DNA from 4 places in the Spongiibacter sp. IMCC21906 genome. Region 3 is predicted to be linked to each of the others. Evidence: riboswitches for the same ligand, from Rfam matches in the RefSeq annotation. Region 3 holds a riboswitch; each other region holds the start of a gene.
The links. A riboswitch is a leader RNA that binds a small molecule or an ion and turns the genes downstream of it on or off. The one in region 3 is predicted to bind cobalamin.

Region 1 (4,861 bases), 1.3 Mb from region 3:
TGGTGAACATCGCCTCGCGGCCAATTGACAGGTAGTCACCAAAGCTAAAACTGCGTGCACTGACGTATTCTTTGTCGAAGATGTTTTTCAGCGCCAATTGCAGTTTTATTTCTTCGTTTACACGGTAAAACACGGTGCCGTCGACTAAGCCGTAACCGCTGAGTTCGTCGGTGTTGGCGGTGTCTTCATAGCGGCTGCTGACTAAACGCAGGCTGCCGCTTACGCCCCAGTGCTGCCATTCGCGGCTGACGTCAAGGTTGGCTTGCTTGTCGGCACGGCGACGTAGATCTAAGCCGGTTTTGGCGTCGGTGGCGTCGAGCAAGCTGGCGTTAGCGTCGATGCGCCAGTCCATAATTTCTGTCGCGACACTTATTTCCCAGCCTTTTATTTCTGCACCTTCGATTTGATCGGGGCCAAAGGTGGCGGGATTGTATTGAATGAGCTTGTCTACGTCGTTTTCAAAACGAGCCACGCTCCAGTTACCCCAGCTGTGGTTGCCGCGCAATTCTAACTCGGTGTTCTCAGAGGTTTCTGGTTCGAGTGTAGGCACGCCGTAAAAGGGGTAGTACAAATCGTTGAAGGTCGGTGCGTTAAAGCCTTCGCCGTAGGAGGCGACGACTTTCAGTGACTCGGTAATATCAAATCCGATCGAGGCGTTGCCGGTATCGTTAGTACCAAACTGTTCGTTGTCGTCATTGCGGCCGCCGATGGTTAGATCAACCGGACCGAAATCTGCCTGCCACTGCGCAAAGTAGGCTTTGTTGCCACGGCTTTGCTCGCCATAACTGAGGTTGCTTTCAACCTGGTCGAGGAAGCGTTCAAAGCCGACGGTAACGACGTGATGTTCGCCAATCGACCAATCATTTTGGATACTGTAAACACGCCGGGTGGTGTCAAAGGTATCGCCACTAACACCCACGGCGGCCGGATCGACATAGTGATAGTCGATGGTGGATTCGTCTTTGGATTCGCCAACAGAAAGGGTGAGTAACCAGTTTTCGAGGGGCTGAAACTCACCGCGAATATTGGCAATGCTGACTTCGCCATCGGTGTAGGGTGAACAGGTATACGTCACGCCGCCGGCGCGGCAGTTATTGTCGTAGTCGCTTTCGGTTTGGCTATTTTGATAGAAGGCAAATAGCTCTGCCTTGTCATTAATTTTGTGACTGAAGCTCGCGTTGACGGCGGTTTGTTCAAAGGCGTCGTCGTCGCCGGCGACTCCAGCTTTGCTAGCGGTGTTATCTACGCCGTCGGTTTCTTCGCGCAGCACGCTAATATTGACTTGGGTTTGCTCGTTGCCCCCGCTGATGGCCGCCAATGCCTTTGTTGTGCCTTGGGTGCCAGCAGTGAGTTGCAGCATAGGCTGCAGGCCGTCGGTGTCGTGGTATTTGCGGGTGATGATATTGATAACACCGCCGATGGCCTCTGAGCCGTAAAGGCTGGAGCGCGAGCCGCGCACAATTTCAACGCGCTCGATCAATTCCGGCGGCAGATTGGTGAGTGCCGGTGCGCCATTGGTGGCCGAGCCGATACGCACGCCATCGATCATCACTAGAGTGTGGTTGCTTTGGTTGCCTCGCAAAAAGAGGCTGGTGCTGGCACCGCGGCCACCGTTGCGCACAAAGCTGACGCCAACGGCGCGGGACAGTAATTCTTGCAGGTCATTGGGTTGAATGCGTTCGATATCAGCGCGCTCGAAGACCGTAACCGGGGCCAGAATATCTGCCACCGATTGCTCGGTGCGGGTCGCGGTAACGACGGTGGTTTCTATATGGGACTCATTAGCTGTAATAAGCGGTGACGTGGCAAAAGTAAAAATACCGCCAACAGCAGCAAGAAGGGTTTTGTTCATGGTGTAAACCTCAAAGCTATAAAAGGAAGCAATGAGGGAGGGGTAGGGGTTATATACAAGTATACGACCGCTGATGGAGCCCTCCGCTTCATCGGGTGAATCAGTAGAGGCCGGTTCCGGGCTTGCACAAAATGTAAATGTGCTTACCGTTGCGGGGGCAGCGTTGGCATTGCGTTCACTTAAAAAGCGGTCGCGCACCAGACTTCCCGTTTAACTCTTTGTCACTAAATACGCGACGCAGGGCACCTGTTACTTGGCGCGCACTCTAAGGCTGCGCTGGGTTTTTGTCAAACTGGGCGGCTGCGGCAAGCTGGTGGCGTTTAGTGCTGATTAGCGGCTGAAAGGCGTTTAATCTCGTCTAGTAATTGCCGATTCATCGGCACTGGAATGCGATGTTGCTCGGCGAGCTGGCAAAGATAGCCGCTGATAAACGCAATTTCGGTAGGGCGTCCCGCTTCAATATCTTGCAGCATGGAGGAACGGTTAAGGGCGGTGTTGGCGGCAACGTGACGGACGGTGGCTAACAAATCGGGGTATTCGGGGCTGGCGTCAAACTGGGCTATCTCCGCGACAACGGCTTCCAGTTCGGCCAAGGCCACCGGGTTGTCTAAGAGCTCGCCGTTGCGGCAGCGGTATTTGACGGTGAGGGGGTTAATCGCACAATTGACTGCCAGTTTTTGCCATAGCACGTCGTCGATATTGTCGCTTACGGTCATGCCTAAAGGGCCAAGGCTTAGAGACCTTGCAATGTTAGCCAATTCATCGTGATCGAGTGGCGTTTGCTGGGTTTCTGCCAGCAAGGTTTTGGATTGCCCGAGCTGGGTGTTTCCTCGTCCGGCATGCACCAGTGAAAACAGCGACTGCCGATAAGCCCCCTCTGTTGTGGAGGCTTGTAGTAGCGTTGCCTGGGGGTAGCGCTGGCTGAGCATTTCGGCAATGCCCAGACCATTTTGCAGTAACACAATCACGGCTTTTTCTGCCAGCTGGTGTTCAATCGCAGTTATGGCCGCCAGTGTTTGTTGTGCCTTGGTGGTGATTAATATGTGCTCAATAGGTTTTGTTATTAAGCTAGGACTAGTCACCGGGACGGGGAGCTGCAGGGCAAGGGCACCCAGCTTGGCCATAATGCCACCCGCCTGGCGGTAGGCCTGCAGGCGGCTGTCACTGCGGAGGATAAGGGTGGCGGGAACAGCATTTTGATAGGCATAGCAGGCCCAAAGGCTGCCGATGGCCCCTGCGCCTAAAATATGCCAATGGATTTTTTCCTGCATGTAGTTCGTCTTGATAAGCGATGAATGACGGCACTGTAGGCCAGTAAGGTGCTGCTTGCCAATATTGACAAGGGAATCTTTGTGTCTGTTGTCAGGTCTATCTCGAAACATCTGGCCGGGCAGTGCTAAACTGGCCCCGACAATCTTGACGAGTTATTTAGCCATGCCCTCTTTTGATATTGTTTCTGAAGTCGATTTGCACACGTTTACCAATGCCCTTGATCAGGCCAGCCGAATTATTGACACCCGCTTTGATTTTAAAGGTGTGGATGCCAGTTTTGAGCGAGACGGCCTTAACGCGACAATTTTTGCTGAAGCTGAATTTCAAATCACGCAAATGGAAGACATGCTGCGCAGCAGCCTGATAAAAAACAACATCGACCCTAAAGCGATGACCGTGGGTGACCCGGAAACGGCTGGTAAGCAGGTGAAAGCAGGGGTGACCATCAAGAACGGTTTGGAATCTGATTTGTGTCGCAAAATTGTCAAAATTATTAAAGACAGCAAGCTGAAAGTGCAGAGCCAGATTCAAGGCGAGCAGGTGCGAGTGACGGGCAAAAAACGGGATGATTTGCAGCAGGTCATGGCATTGCTAAAAGAGCAGTCCTTGGATCAGCCGCTGCAATTCACAAACTTTAGAGATTGACTATCGCCAGCGGGAACAACTCAATGCCCCTTGCGATAACCCCGACCAACGTTTGTCGCTTAACGGTGATGAAACCGTGAGCCATCACCGCGATGGTGTCAAGGAAACGGTCGAACTGGTCTGGTGGCGGCAGAAGCCCGTTTGGATCATGGTGCTTCTTGGTTTTTCTGCGGGTGTGCCATTGCTGCTGATTTTTTCCAGCTTATCACTCTGGTTGCGAGAAGCCGGTGTCAGCAAGGCGGATGTGACCTATTTCAGCTGGGCGGCGCTGGGATTTTCCTTCAAATTTGTCTGGGCCCCTTTAGTCGATAAACTGCCCTTGCCTTTACTTAGCGCGTTGATGGGCCGACGGCGAAGCTGGTTGCTACTGGCTCAGTTAGGTGTGATTGCCGCTATTTGTTTGATGGCCCTTACCGACCCGCGTCAGCACTTGCAAATGATGGCCATTGCGGCGGTATTGCTGGGCTTTTCTGCCGCGACCCAGGACGTGGTGATTGATGCCTTTCGGATTGAGTCAGCCGATGCTCGCTTGCAGGCGCTGCTGTCGTCTACCTATATTGCGGGGTATCGGATCGGCATGATTGCCGCCGGGGCGGGAGCGTTGTATTTAGCTCAGTTTTTTGGCAGCACCAGTGATGTTTATCACTACGATGCCTGGCGCAATACCTATCTGTGTATGGCGGCGGTAATGGGCGTGGGGGTACTGACAACCCTGCTGATTGCGGAGCCGGAGTCTGGGCGCAGTCCTTACCACTATCCCACCGCTGACTACCTGCGCTTTTTCTTTGGTTTTGCCTTCTCGCTATGTGCGTTTGTCACGGTGTTGTTTTTGCTGCCGTCGTCGCCGCAATGGTTTGCAGGGTCAATGCAGTATTTGCTTGGTTTTGTTTACGGGGCTGTGTGTTTTGTCTTGGCCGCAGGGGCGGCGTTGTTAGTTTTTCGCTTGCTGGCGGGGCTGGGTTTTGTGAATGTCCGCTTAGTTTCTGAGAGCTATACCCAACCGATTAATGATTTTATTAAACGCTACGGCAGCTTGGCCATATGGGTGTTGTTGTTGATCGGTTTCTATCGGGTGTCCGATATTATTTTGGG
Region 2 (4,861 bases), 1.4 Mb from region 3:
CTACAGCAGTGACGGGGTTGCAGGATTTAAATCGGGTTAAGACATTAGTGGTTGCGGGGTCTACGGCTCAGCAGGCGTTAACCTTGCGGGGCATTAAATCGATAGAGGTGACGACAGCGGAAGAAGGTTTGGAGGCCTTGCGTAATGGCACTGCAGATGCACTGGTGTATGACGAAGCCGTGCTGCGGTATTTATTGAAAGATGGCGATGCGCAGCTGGAAGTGATTGAGTTTGCCGGAAGCCAGCAAGAATATGCACTGGGTCTGCGAGAAGACTTCCCTCAGCGTGAGGCGCTGAATCAAAGTTTGTTAGCGGAGACCCAGGCTGCCAGTTGGCAGATGACTTTGCAGCGATACTTAGGACAGCAATAAGCAGGCTTTTAACGTGATGTGGTCAGCGCCGGTGGATACTGTCCGTTAAACGATACTGTCCGTTAAACATTGGATGAGTAGCTCGGCGCAGCGTTGCCCAGCCAAAGTGTGTTTGCCAAACCAGCGCTGTGGTTTACCGCTGCCACCAATGACCGCAATGCTGTCTGTGCCTGTTCCTGTTGCCAGTTCCCCTGATACTGGGCTGCGAATATTGGCTTTGTGTAAGACATGGGCTTTTGCTTCTGTGAGCAGGGTGATGATCTCGGTCATGCTGGCAACGGAAAGCTGCATATTGCTAATACAGACAATGTTAATTGTGCCTGGTGGCAGTGTGACAGGATTCTGCCAATCTGCAGGGTCGCCGGCGCAACGGGCGTTACTTAAACCGCTGGTCAGGTAAATAGCGAGTCGTTCGCCTTCAATGGTCGTCTCCGCCCAGCGCAATGAATCCATCGACGCTGCCGTCATCATGCCTACAGTTGTAGCTGTCCAGCCTTGACTGTCAGCGTATTGTTGCAGTGTTTGCTCGGGTGGTTGCTGGCTATCTGCGCCGCTTACCTTAAGATTTAATAGTCGGTTTGCCTCGCATACGCCACCATTTAATGCGGCGGAGCTGAGGCACCGGCGAGTGCCCTGCCAATGCAGAGCGAAGTGCTGATCCGCCGGTGTCCAGTGCCAGTCTTGGTCATTCATTGATATTCATCGGCATCAGTTGTTATTGCAGCCATTAAACCAAGCACAAATGGTGTCCGGGTCGGATGAGAAATACCAGTGAACAAAGGATGCCACGGTGTTGCGGTAACGGAAAATGCCTTCACCCACCCGGCCATCGGCAAACTCGCTGCGTTCTTCCTGCTGGTCATTTTCCAGCTTGGCGTAATGGAAGGTGTGGCCCCGTAACGACGTGCCGGGAAGATGCTGATAACCCAGTGCGGCTAAGCGCGGTTGAACGACGGCTTGTTCATTGAACACCCCGAGCATCTCAAATTCTTGTTCGTCGTGTTGCAGAGATTGTTGCAGGTAGAGCATGCCACCACATTCGGCAACACAGATTTTGCCATCGTGAATGTGAGCGGCGACTGATTCACGCATACTTGTGTTATCGCTCAAGATTTTTGCATGTAACTCGGGGTAGCCGCCGGGTAGATACAGCGCGTCGCAGTCTGGAATTTGGCTATCATTTAAAATTGAAAAGAAGCTAACTTCCGCGCCCTGCCGTTGCAGAAAATCGATGTTGGCGTGGTATAAAAAATTTAAGGCTGGGTCTCTGGCAATGGCAATGCGCTTACCTTTTAGACGTTGTTCGAGGTCTGGTTTTACTGACTCCAGTAACAGGTCTAATGTTTTCCACGGCAGTTTTTCCAGTGCCGGTGCGAGCTTTTCTGCCATCGCTGCAGCGGCGGGGCCGCCCGTGTCTTTGCCGCCATCAATACCTAGGTGACGTTCGTGTACTGCCAGTGCCGGATCGCGATGAATGGCGGTGATCCAGCGAGTAGGGGGACGAATGCTTTCTTCAAGCATACTCGCATGGCGAGGGCTGCCCACTTTATTGGCCAGCACTGCGACAACATCTACGTCTTCGTCGTATAGGCTTAGGCCGTAAATAAGCGCACCAAAGGTTTGTGCTTGGGCAGAGGCGTCGGCGACCATTAATACCGGCAGTGCAAAGTCTTTGGCCAATTTGGCTACCGAGTGTTCACCGTCGAATAAGCCCATTACGCCTTCAATGAGGATATGGTCGACTTCTCTCGCTCCTCGGGCTAGCTCGCGTTGAATTTCTTCCCGGCTTTGCATCCAGTAGTCCAGCTGTCGCACTTGTAGACCTGTGGCATGCTCCAAAAAAGCAGGGTCTAAGTAATCGGGCCCCATCTTAAATATACGAACCGTTTTGCCCGAGTCTAATAAGGCCTTTGCCAAGCCGGCAGTTACCAAGGTTTTACCGTGGCCGCTGCCGGGTGCCGCGACGATTAATGCACTGCCGGTCATGAGCTGTCCTCGTTGTTAATAAAAATGTGCTGACAGCTATGCTGCCTGCATTAAAAATGTGTGTTTGCTTGCGGTGACGTTACATTGACGCATACATATTGTGTTGCGACGTTGATAGTGAGCAGGTTGGAGGCGCAGGAACAAACGCAGCCAAAATCTGCTGAAAAGCTCACAAAAAAGCGAAAAGGAAGGGCGGGATAGATTGCGGTATGCACTCTGCCCGGCCTGTTGCCCACCGCAACGCCATCGGCTGTAGCAGGCAGGTATTCGGACTTGTGAAGCGGTGTGTTAAACACTGGTTCACTTACCGTTGCGGGGGCAGTACCGGCCTTGCTGAGTGCGCACCGGTTTCCCGTTTAATTTGCCACCGTGGGTGGACAAAACCTGTTACGGCCCGGACTGTAAACGAAATCTTAAGGCTTTGGCAAGAAGGACGATTTATAGTGGTAGCCGACCGGTGAGTAAATCTTTTGCCATTACCCAGTCGCCTATAAAGCTGTAAAGCGGATGACTAAAGGTGGCAGGGCGGTTTTTTTCAAAAAAGAAATGTCCTACCCAGGCAAAGCCGTAGCCAATAAGCGGTAGTAGCATTAGCAGTAACCAAGCGCCGCTGAATATGGCTGTTAAGAGTACGACTATTACCAAACAACTGCCGATAAGATGCAGTCGTCGACAAACAAGGTTTTGATGTTCAGCTAAATAATAGGGATAAAACTCGGCAAAGCTGTTAAAGGTCATTTGATTATTATCGTTATTCATACTGCCTCCATTAACGAGCAGATATAACACATGACGACTATATATACCCGGGGCTGGCTAGCTTGCAAGATGTTGGCTTGTGGTTTTACAGGCTAATTGAGTGACGTGACTGAATTAGTGCTTATGAACAGCAAAGGCGCCCTTAAGCGCCTTTGCTACATCACTGTGCTCAAAGCTTAGAAACTATAAACCAGGGTAACGGCTGTTTGACGATCCAGATGTACTGTTTCTTGGGGAACGGTTTCGTTGTATTCCAATATATAACTGATACTGAGACCAAAGCCGCCAACGATTTTTGTTTTTAGTGAGGTGGTTGATTTACTTACGGTGTTTTGGTCACCGCTTTCTACCGTGAGTAGCTGACTCAGGCTAGCGGTTTCAGACAAGGAATATACGAGTTCGGTGGATAAGCGCAGAATAGCTTCGCTAATTTGCCCGTCGCCTTCGTCACTCGGTGCTTCAAATTCGCTCACTCGTACACCGGGACCGACTTCTGCGTCCCATGTGAATTGGGTGGTTTTGAAAATTCTGCGGCCATAACCGGCTGACACGGTGGCCTGATAGCGATAACCACTAAACAGGTCTTTGTCTACGCCGCCGTAAAGAAAGGTGTAGTTAAACTGGCTGAAGTCATAGGCAAGACGGTTAGATAAAAAATAGGCTTCGGCGGAGCGGGTGCCATCGCTTTCGTTGTTTTGACCGTTTGCTGTTATGTCGTAGGTCCAACTACCGCGTTGGCGTTTGGCGTTGATTCTACCTAGCACGCTTTTTTCATCGGTGTTGCCCTCGGTCTGGTTGTAGCCAAACTGTACGTCACCTTTCCATAGTTTTGGCGGCTCCTGGGCCAGTGCATTCGCGGATGCAAACACTGCGATTGCCGCTGCCATATGCTTCTTCATGTTTTCCCCTTTAAGTCTTGGGTGAATGTAATGCGTATAAATTGGATTTGCGGCAGATGCTTAGCCGTCGGATTTGTGAAAATGTACGTCCATTTGCGGGAAGGGGATTTCTATACCTTCGGCATCAAAGCTGTTTTTGATGTCTTCCACAAGCTGCCAGCGCGTGGGCCAGTAGTCACCGGTGGCAACCCAGGGGCGACAAATTAAGTCAATGGAGGACTGGGCCATTTCATTCACTTTAATGGTGGGGGCTGGGTCTTTCATGATGCGTGTGTCGGCATCGACCAAGCGTTGGAGTATGTCTTTTGCTTTTTGCATATCGGCGCTGTAAGAAATGCTGACGACGAGATCGATACGGCGGCGGGGCATGACGCTGTAATTGGTAATTGCGCCAGACATCATTTTTGCATTGGGGATCATAATGCGTTTGTAATCGCCGGTGAGTAAGGTGGTAGAGAATAAGCTAATGCTTTCTACGGTACCGGAACAACCGCCGCCCTCTATCCAGTCGCCAACTCGGCAGGGACGAAATGCGATAAGCAGTACCCCAGCGGCAAAATTGGATAACGACCCCTGCAGTGCTAAACCAATGGCTAAACCGGCTGCGCCTAACGCGGCAATAACGGAAGCGGTTTGCACTCCTACATGAGCTAGTGCCGGAATAATCGTTACTGCCAGCAGCAAGGTAAAGGTGAGCTTGCTCATGAAGTTAGTGAGGGTTGGGTCAAAGCCGCGATTATTCAGGGTCTTGCGAAGCAAGCCGGAGAAAACCTTGGCGAGCCAATAGCCGATAAGGACGATGGCCAGTGCACCCGCAATTCGTATTCCTATCGCGCTGGCCTCAGG
Region 3 (4,861 bases):
CCTCAGCACTTTCAATCAACTGTCGCAACTGCAATAAATCGTCATAGAGCTCAGTGATCGCCAAGGGCGGTGTCAGGTGATCCACCATTACCGCCAAACCTCGGCGCTTGGCCTGAATACCTTCACCGACACCATCGACAATATAGGGATAGATGCCGGGAATATCCCCGGCGATAATGCTGGGATAATCGGCCTCGCCAAGCCCGGTGCTGCGCTTGGGTAAAAACTCATAGGTAGAATGTCGCCCCACATGCACCATGGCGTCGGCGCTAAACACATCTTGCAGATAGTGATAAAAGCCTAAATATTGATGAGGGGGCGGAAATGACATATTGGCATGAAGCAGCTCTTCATTAATCTCCCACCCCCGAGGCGGCTGCGGCCCTAAAAACACATTGCCAAATTGCACACCCGGAATCAGCTGCCTGCCCTGCCAGACCATCACCTTGCCCGGCGCGTCGCCCCAGCCACGAATGCCCTCAATCTTCATTTTGACAATGGCATCAACCAAAGCTTGGCTGCGCTGCCACTCCAGGTCTTGCCCCGCCGTCAGCTTTTGCAACACATCCAGATATTCTTCTTCTAACTGGGCCAGCAAATCCAAGGCTCTTGCCCGTCCCTTATGCCGCAAACCATCCATTGCATGATGAAGATCAGTGATAGTGCTGTGCATGCGATCTTCAAGAAACTGCGCCCGCGCCTGACGCGCCGACGCAGAAGCCAGGCTGGCAATAGCCGACACCTGAGACTGCATCAAGGTCTGCAATGCGCCCAGAGGCCCCGCCACCATCTCGGCCTGGACACTGGCCGGTAAGGTTTCAAACCATTGTTGATACTGCGTGGCACTCAAACCGGCCACCTTGCCAGCCATCTCAGCTAAGGCTTTGGCATCTTCCGGCAGGTTAACCCCTTGGGCTTGCAAAATATCCAGCAACTCCTCAGTGTCGCCGGGAATCTCACCGGTGGTGTAGCCCGCCGCTTTCAGTGACTGCAATATTGTTAATAAGCTCTCTGGCACATTGAGGTTGTCCGCCCCAATATTGTGGCGGCCGGGAGGATGGTTGTAATACACAATAGCCACCCGCTTGTCGGCATTGGCCTTAACCTGCAGGTCTAACCAACGCTGTAATCGCCGGGCCTGACGCTGCACTTCATGCGCAAGAGGCTTGCTTCTAAAAAGACTGGCACCGGTAAGTGGGTCTTGTTGTTGAGGTTCTGCCAGTGCCAGCAGCTGGGCTTGGCTCACACCCTGCAATTCAGGCATGGCCAAGCGGTAGTGGATGGAGTCTCGGGGAAGCCCCTGATCAGAAAGTTGCCAATCTGCCTCGCTCCATTCCCCCACCCGCAGCCCTTTTAACACCGGCACATTGAGTTTTTTTAATTCAGCCAGAACGGCTTCGCGACCATCGCCGCCACCAATCACAAAATCCTGCAGTGCCAATACCGCAGTGGGAGTGGCGTTTTGACTAAACGCGTTAATCGTCTTTACCGCCTCCACACTGGGTTGCCCCCAGGACGCCAATACCGAAACACATTGCCAGTCCTGAGCCTGACAAAATTGCTGGTGCAGTGCCCACTCTCCCGCCAGATCACCGGTATCGTGATCGAGAATCCACAAGGTAGGCTGCAGGGGTGTTAAGGCACGGCTGAGCGCATCAACATCTAACCACCTTGCCGTACCTTGATGATGCAGGGCAAAGCGCAACGGCGACACCACAACCAGCGGCGACTGTTGACGGTTGCCATTGGCGAGCATAGCCAGCAAAGCACGGGCATTTTCCACTGAACGATTTAACCAGTAGGCGCGAGCCTGCAGCCAATCATGATATTTGGGGTGCTGCTTTTGGAATGTTTCAAGTGCAGAGGCATCCAATAAGGCGGTCTTCTCCGAGACAATATCGTCCGGCAAACCGTGGCCAAAAATCGCGCCTTGCCGGCCCTGTTGCAAAGCCAGTAAACGGCGATCACTGTGTATCACCATGCGCAGTTTTTGATTGGCAAGCGGCATACTCAGTAAACGATCGACGGCATCACCAAACACCGCCACCAAGAGCAGGGCATCCTTATTTGCCAGCAGACTGCTAAGCTGTTGATCATCCATCTCCGCAAGCTGGCTCACCGTGCGGATGTCAATCTGGGCGTCACTGCCCATATCCTTTAACTGATGGGCTCCCGCCACCAAATAGGGAGCAGACCGGTCGGATACAATCACCGCCACACTTTGACTGGCCGCCCACAGCGGCGCATTAAACAACAGGCCGCAGCCCAGCATAAGCAAAGCCATAACATGGCGTAGCTGAAATATCACAAGCAATCCCCTGCGCCAGAACCTCTGCGCTGATAGCGGTTGATTGAAATAGAAAGGGGACGGCAATTCAGAAACTGACTGAAAGCTCAGTGGCACCCCGCCACGATCTATTTCCTTTGCTTAGGCCGGTCTCCGGACTCACAGATTGCTCAAAGTGCATGAGCACAGCTTCTTCGCCTTCCCACGCCTGATTCACTGGCGCAGTGGCTGCCAACACCGGGAGGTGTGGCGGAAAAAGATAATCTGCTTACCGTTGCGGGGGCAGTACAGGCTTAGCGTTACCACACGTAGGTAATACGCACCTGTTTCCCGTTTAACCCTAGACAATGGACTTGCCGTCGGGCACCTGAAAGCGTGGACAAGGATACGCACTTTAGAAATTAGGTCAAGAAATCACCTCGGCAGGCACTCTGTATTTTTTGAGTCCATCATTGTTTTCAAGGAGGGTGATTAGCCAAACCCTTATTGGATGTGACGCCGTGAACTCAACGCTAAAACCGCCGCGCAAGGCCGTGACTATTCAGCACGCTTGGTTTGAATGGCGCTTGCAAGAAGACAATCTACACCGCACCCAAGTAGAGGCCATCATGTTTATGGACCCCGCCGGGCCCACCCCCGCCGGGTTATTAAACTACTTATCGGTGAGCCAGCCGGGGGAGAATATCCAAAAAAATCGCAACACACTAAGTGCAAGCCGCTACAGCTGCAGTGCAGCAGCACTGGCAACAAGGCAATTTGACATGGACCAATGACCACGCCTTTTGTCGCCACCACAGTTCAGTTCGTTTTCTCTCACATCGCGGTATAACCGCCATCTACCGTGAGTTCAATGCCGGTCACATAACTGCTGGCATCGCAGGCCAAATACAAGGCCGCATTGGCCACATCCTCAGCACTTCCCCTACGCCCGAGGGGAATGGCCTGCTGTTCCAGAATGGCGACGACTTCCTCTATGGAGCCAGCCATGCCTGCATCGACGAAACCCTGCAGGGAGCGATCCCCCATCACGGTCGCAATCACCCCAGGGTGCACTGAATTAACCCGGACTCCATAGCCCAAGCTGGCAAATTCCACGGCCGTATGGCGGCTAAAAGAGGCTATCGCGCCCTTGCTTGCACCATAGAAACTATGCCCAAGTAAACCTACCTGACTCACCACTGAGGACATATTGATAATTGAGCCGCCTTTGCCAAAGCGACCCTCGGCTTTCATCATTGAAAATGAAGGCGTAATATCCCTTACTGACATTGCTGATGAGGTGGGCTTTGGCAGTCAATCCCATTTTTCCACTGTATTTAAAAATCACACTGGTTGCTCTCCGAGCGAGTTTCAGCGACGAGGCTTATCGAAAAACGTTTTTCTCTCCTGAGTGAGAACTGAAACTCAGCAGAATTGGGCATCAAACTGATTGAAACGGCCGTACTAAAGAGTTTTCCAAATAACACGAAGGATACAAACACAATAAATAACAAGGAGTCGTTAATGTCCTCAAACTCAGCACCGCGCCCAGCGGCCACTGTCATCTTGCTAAGAGATGGCCCACACGGTTTAGAAACCCTGATGTTAAAACGCAACCAGGCGCTGATGTTTGCCGGTGGTATTTGGGTTTTTCCCGGTGGCGCAATCGACGCAGAAGATAGGAAAGATGGCGATGTCAGTGAGCTTAGCGCTGCCCGCCGCGCGGCCGTGCGCGAAGCTTTCGAAGAGTCGGGACTGTTGATTGACGAAAAGACACTCGTCAACTTCTCTCTCTGGATTACCCCCCAAGCCGAGCCAAAGCGCTTCCACACCTGGTTTTTCATCGCGCCAACATTTAGCGTAGAAGATGTGCTTATTGATAACAGTGAAATTGTTGACCACGCCTGGATAGCCGTTAATCACGCCCTCTCATCCCACGAGGCGGGCGAACTCGGGCTATTCCCTCCCACCCTGCTCAGTCTCAAAGCGCTGGCTATTTACGACACGGTCGAACAGGCCATGACGGCTATAGCCAACAGAAAACCCTATGAAACGACACCTATTTTAACAACAGAGGGTGACGGCGATGCGCAAATCTTCTTTGCTGGCGACGCCGCTTACACAGGCGCAACCCCGTCACCAGAGGGCCCGAGGCACCGCTGCATTTTAAGAAATGGTACTTGGCATTACTTACGCAGTGGACTTGCAAATAACATAGAACGACTAGACCGATAACCGCCTGCCAGTGACTGGTAGCAGAGCCCTACTCTACTTTTCACTGGTATTGTTAGTCTAAATGCCACATGTTTCTACTGATGTTCATCCAGCCATAAAGCTTTTGAGTCCGCTCGTGGTGGGGCGATGTCACCCCTTGCAGCTCATATTCAACCTACCGGCCTGGTATGATTTAAAAACCATGCCGCAAAGCTATTGAGCCTTTGGCAGTTTTGCCAACCAGCGATCCAACTGGTTAGCAAAGGCCTGCTTCTCTCGCTGGCCATAGGTGGCGCTCCCCGCCGAGTGCACGCCACTGCTGCGCATCGTATCCATAAAGTCACGCATATTGAGGCGGCTGCGAACGGTTTCGCGGGTATA
Region 4 (4,861 bases), 640 kb from region 3:
AACGTTTCGGTAGCCGCGGCAGCGTTAAATCCTGATTGTGACTTTTTTAGAGTGGCGAGGTTTTGCCGCTCTGAAACGCAGAATGCCCGGCCTTTATCCGCCGGGCATTTTTGTTTTTATCGTTTGCTTCCTAATGACCGCTTGGGCTCAGGCCGAATGTTTGCCGGGTACTGCTAGTCTTAAGTCTGCTCAAGTGTCTGTGGTGACAGATGGTGATAGCCTGCGCTTACGGGATGGTCGACGAGTGCGTCTGCTCTCGGTGAACGCCCCGGAGCTGGGCAAAGATGGCAAGGCCGATGAGGCCCATGCTGTCATGGCTAAGCAAACATTGGCGGCTATGCTAAGCCCAGGTCAGCGGGTGTATCTGCAAGAGCAGGGTCTGGATCGCTATGGTCGCAGCTTGGCCACTGTGTTTTTACGCCGGGAGGGTGGTCATCTTGGCGAAGCACTGCTGAAGGCCGGAGCGGCTTGGCATATTGCTGTGCCACCCAGTCCGCAGCCATATCGACAGTGTTTGCGTGCCGCAGAGTCTGAGGCGAAGTCGAAGGGTCTTGGCGTGTGGTCGCAAGCAAGCTTGTCGACGACAGCGCTGACAGCGGCGGATCAAGGCTTTCGCCTTGTACGGGGACAGCTCCAGTCCATCGGCAATAGCCGTTCGGCATTGTGGTTGAGGCTGGACGGTGATTTAGTGTTGCGGTTGGCAAAATCAGAGCTAAGATATTTTTCGGTGCCGTTAGACAGTTATATAGGGCACCAGATTGAAGTCCGGGGATGGCTGCGCAAAAGAACGCCGCCGCGGACGGGGATGGCAGGTTTTAAAATGGACTTACGCCACCCCGATATGCTGGTCTGCAATGATTGCAGAGCGCATTAATACAGGCCCAGAGAAGGCCGCAGTGCGAAGCGCAAAAAAGCCGACATATGACATACTGACATGTAATGTGGTGGGCTTTGCACAGGGGAGCTACCCGGGCGGGTAGTTTATTGGTCCCCGTTCATTTATTTAAGCCGCCTTCCCCTTAGGGGAAGTGGCGCAATAACTGGGAATTGAGCATGTCCAAAGATGTAAAACAAGCGGCTCTGGATTATCACGCATTGCCTACACCGGGCAAAATTGCAATCTCCATTACCAAACCCGCTGAAACTCAGCGCGATTTATCACTGGCTTACAGCCCCGGTGTTGCGGAACCTGTGCGGGAAATTGCCAGAGATCCGGTCAATGTTTACAAGTACACCAGCAAAGGCAATCTGGTGGCGGTCATCTCTAATGGCACGGCCATTCTTGGTTTGGGTGATCTGGGCCCGCTGGCCAGTAAGCCGGTGATGGAAGGGAAGGCTCTGCTTTTTAAGCGTTTTGCCGACATCGATTCGATTGATATCGAAGTTGATGCTGAAGACAGCGATGCATTTGTCGATACGGTGAAACGTATTGCCGGCACCTTTGGTGGTATTAATCTGGAAGATATCAAAGCCCCTGAATGCTTTGAAATTGAACGGGTTTTAATTGAGCAGTGCAATATCCCCGTGTTTCATGACGATCAGCACGGCACGGCCATTGTTACCGCTGCAGGCATGATCAATGCGCTTGAGATTCAAGGCAAAAACATTGAGACCGCAAAAATTGTTTGCTTAGGTGCTGGCTCTGCGGCTATCGCCTGTATGCGCCTGTTAGTTTCTTTGGGTGCAAGCTACGACAATATTTATATGATCGATCGTCGCGGGGTGATTTACCCTGGCCGCGAAGGTCTTAATAAATACAAAAAAGAATTTCAAAACGATACGGGTGCGCGCACTTTGAGCGATGCTATTAACGGCGCCGATGTCTTTGTTGGCTTGTCTGGCGCCAATCTTCTCAGCGAAGAGATGCTGCGTACAATGGCGCCCAAGCCTATTGTTTTTGCCTGCTCCAACCCTGATCCCGAGATCGAACCCGAGCTGGCACTGTCGATACGGGATGACTTGATTGTCGCTACCGGTCGTTCGGACTACCCTAACCAGGTGAACAATGTATTGGGCTTTCCGTTTATTTTTCGGGGTGCGCTAGATGTTCGCGCCACCGCGATTAATGAAGAAATGAAAGTGGCTGCGGTGCACGCTATTCGTGAGCTGGCAAAAGAAGCGGTTCCTCAAGTGGTGATCGATGCCTGCGGAGTAGAGAGCCTGAGCTTTGGTCCAGACTACATCATTCCCAAGCCGGTGGACCGCCGTTTGCTGGGTGTGGTCTCGGCAGCTGTCGCCCAGGCGGCAGTTGATAGCGGCGTGGCCATGCTGCCGTACCCTTCCCACTACCCACTAAGTTAAGCGCATTGCTTGATAACCTGGCTCAATATTCCTATTGGGTCAGGTTAATGTGTCTTCTCCCTCGATTCTAAATCGCCTCTATTTGTCGTTTGACCTGCTATTGTCGCCCTGTTAATGTTGCGGCCTCTTTCAGGTGTCCTGCTTGTGGTTCTTCGCAGTGGGATTAAACGGGAAGTTGGTGAGCGGCTGTTATGCAGCGCAAATCCAACGCTGCCCCCGCAACGGTAAGTGAGTGCAGGGTGATCTCATGCCACTGTATCTTCGGATATGGGAAGGTGATCACCTCGGGTTTTTTGCCCACTCATAAGCCCGGAGACCGGCCTGATATTAAGCCGAGCGTTGCGGTGGGCGACGACAGGCCGGTTGGATTCTTCACTGGTGCTTGTTCCGCTTCGTCCGCCGCCTGTTATCCCTGTTTACCGCACGCCTGTATTTAGTTTCGCCAAAGCGCGAGCTAACAGGGAGTTGTACATCGTGTGTAAACAGTATTCTCTTAACTTGGTTTATCCCACGTTTCACTTTTCGCCGCTGTCTTTTTGTTAGGGTTGCTGGCGAATATGTCTGCCCCCAGCTTGCGCCCAGAAACAACAGAAAATAATGGCACACTACGAACGGGTTTAACCACTGGCGCCTGCGCAACGGCGGCGTCGTTGGCGGCTGCACGCTTGCTGCTTCAAGGCCAGCATACCGAGGCCGCGCGAATTCGCCTGCCCAGAGGTGAGTTTAGAGAGTTACTTATCGCTGACTTGCAGTTAACGGCTAATGCCGCACTGGCTGCGGTAATTAAAGATGCCGGTGACGATCCCGATGCGACGCATGGCGCCCGGCTGTGGGTAAAACTCCAGCTAAAAGCGGAACCCGGCGTGGCGTTCTTGGCTGGCCAAGGGGTGGGAACGGTCACCCGTAAAGGATTGGTATTGCCGGTAGGCGAGCCCGCGATAAACCCGGTGCCTCGACAGATGATAGTGGCGCATTTGCAGCAACAGGCGATGGACGCCGATTACCAAGGCGGATTTTTGGTGACGGTGGGTATCGACAACGGCGAGCGTATTGCGCTGCGAACCATGAATGGTCGCCTGGGCATCGTCGGTGGTTTGTCGGTGTTGGGGACCACGGGCATTGTTCGTCCTTTTTCCTGTTCGGCCTATATCGCCTCAATCCACCAGTCCATCGATGTTGCTAACGCAAATAAGCTGCAAAGAATTGCGGCTTGTACGGGCGGCACGAGCGAGGCTTACGCTCAGCAAAGATTTAATTTATGTGATGCCGCTATTGTGGAAATGGGCGACCTGTTTGGTGCCGTGCTCAAGTATCTGCGCCGTCACCCTGTACCCGCGCTTATCCTGGCGGCGGGCTTTGGCAAACTCACTAAATTCGCCGCCGGACATCTGGATACCCACAGCCGCCGGTGCGCGATTGATTTTCCGTGGCTGGCGGAGCAGGCCATGTTGCTGAACGGTGACGAGGTTCTCCGAGAACAAATTCTGCAATCCAATACCAGTTTGCAAGCCCTGAATTATTGCCAGCAACAGGGTGTGCCGTTGGCAGAGCATATCGCCTTGAAGGCTGTCCAGGTGGCGCGTCGCTATCTTCCCCAGTCTATTGCCTTAGAGGTGTGTGCTGTCGATCGGCAAGGCAAATTGCTTGCCTATGTCGGTGAGGCATGTCAGTGACCAATCATGTTTGGAGAAATAATGCATAGCGCGGCGATTGAAATCCAGCAGCTTTATAAGCGCTACGGTGATGGCGAGCCGGTGATCTCGGGTATTGATCTACGTATTCCCCAGGGGGCGTTTTTTGGTTTGTTGGGCCGAAACGGCGCAGGCAAAAGTACCTTGATCGGCTTGATAAGTGGCCTGCTCAATATGCAGCAGGGCAAAATTTTTGTGCAGGGCTTTGATAATCAGCGTCAGGCTATGCGAGCCAGACGCTGTGTTGGTGTGGTGCCCCAAGAGGTCAATTTTAATAGCTTTGAGCCGGTCCGGGAAATTATTGAAAGCCAGGCAATGTATTACGGATTGTCGCTGAAAAAATCACGCCAACGCAGCGCTGAATTGCTCGACAAGGTTGGACTCAGTCATCGCGCTGACAAAAAAGCATGGGGTTTATCCGGGGGCATGAAGCGTCGATTGATGCTCGCCAGGGCGCTGGTGCATCAACCCCAAGTGTTAATTCTGGACGAGCCCAGCGCGGGCTTAGATGTGGAAGCCAAGCAACAAACCTGGGCATTACTTAAAGATTTGAATCGTGACGGCACCACCATTTTGCTAACCACGCATTACCTGGAAGAAGCAGAATCGCTGTGTCGGGATATCGCCATTATTGACGAGGGAAAAATCATCGCCAGAGATGCGCCGCAACAATTGTTATCAGGCCTGCAATCTCGAAAGTTAACGCTCAATTTACACCGCGAAATTGCCGGGCCTCCGGTGTTGAACTATGGCCAGTTGTTGGCATGGCGAGCAATGGAGCTGGAAGTAGATTGGCCTTTGAAACTACCGCTAGCGCCGCTGTTTGAAAAGCTATCCGAGCAGGGGGTGGAGGTAGCCAGTGTGCAAGA

Region 1: it holds a riboswitch for cobalamin, as region 3 does, so the genes downstream of both, IMCC21906_RS06150 (TonB-dependent receptor domain-containing protein) here and IMCC21906_RS00330 (cobaltochelatase subunit CobN) in region 3, are expected to answer to the same signal.
Region 2: it holds a riboswitch for cobalamin, as region 3 does, so the genes downstream of both, IMCC21906_RS06685 (cobyrinate a,c-diamide synthase) here and IMCC21906_RS00330 (cobaltochelatase subunit CobN) in region 3, are expected to answer to the same signal.
Region 4: it holds a riboswitch for cobalamin, as region 3 does, so the genes downstream of both, IMCC21906_RS03230 (cobalt-precorrin-5B (C(1))-methyltransferase) here and IMCC21906_RS00330 (cobaltochelatase subunit CobN) in region 3, are expected to answer to the same signal.

Annotation. Positions count from the first base shown of each region.
Region 1 is NZ_CP011477.1:1,343,589-1,348,449, forward strand. It holds gene IMCC21906_RS06150 (TonB-dependent receptor domain-containing protein) at 1-1,852, opposite strand, end outside; cobalamin riboswitch at 1,943-2,117, opposite strand; gene IMCC21906_RS06155 (2-dehydropantoate 2-reductase) at 2,173-3,123, opposite strand; gene IMCC21906_RS06160 (YajQ family cyclic di-GMP-binding protein) at 3,287-3,769, shown strand; gene IMCC21906_RS06165 (MFS transporter) at 3,846-4,861, shown strand, end outside.
Region 2 is NZ_CP011477.1:1,458,104-1,462,964, forward strand. It holds gene IMCC21906_RS06675 (transporter substrate-binding domain-containing protein) at 1-371, shown strand, start outside; gene IMCC21906_RS06680 (adenosylcobinamide amidohydrolase) at 417-1,064, opposite strand; gene IMCC21906_RS06685 (cobyrinate a,c-diamide synthase) at 1,080-2,357, opposite strand; cobalamin riboswitch at 2,598-2,760, opposite strand; gene IMCC21906_RS06690 (Mpo1-like protein) at 2,796-3,116, opposite strand; gene IMCC21906_RS06695 (YdiY family protein) at 3,293-4,015, opposite strand; gene IMCC21906_RS06700 (mechanosensitive ion channel family protein) at 4,076-4,861, opposite strand, start outside.
Region 3 is NZ_CP011477.1:71,992-76,852, forward strand. It holds gene IMCC21906_RS00330 (cobaltochelatase subunit CobN) at 1-2,308, opposite strand, end outside; cobalamin riboswitch at 2,414-2,673, opposite strand; gene IMCC21906_RS00335 (hypothetical protein) at 2,788-3,060, shown strand; gene IMCC21906_RS00340 (SDR family oxidoreductase) at 3,101-3,523, opposite strand; gene IMCC21906_RS17205 (helix-turn-helix domain-containing protein) at 3,495-3,677, shown strand; gene IMCC21906_RS00345 (NUDIX hydrolase) at 3,791-4,501, shown strand; gene IMCC21906_RS00350 (YaiI/YqxD family protein) at 4,694-4,861, opposite strand, start outside.
Region 4 is NZ_CP011477.1:707,276-712,136, forward strand. It holds gene rpmE (50S ribosomal protein L31) at 1-35, shown strand, start outside; gene IMCC21906_RS03220 (thermonuclease family protein) at 83-874, shown strand; gene IMCC21906_RS03225 (malic enzyme-like NAD(P)-binding protein) at 1,054-2,301, shown strand; cobalamin riboswitch at 2,416-2,641, shown strand; gene IMCC21906_RS03230 (cobalt-precorrin-5B (C(1))-methyltransferase) at 2,859-3,974, shown strand; gene IMCC21906_RS03235 (ABC transporter ATP-binding protein) at 3,996-4,861, shown strand, end outside.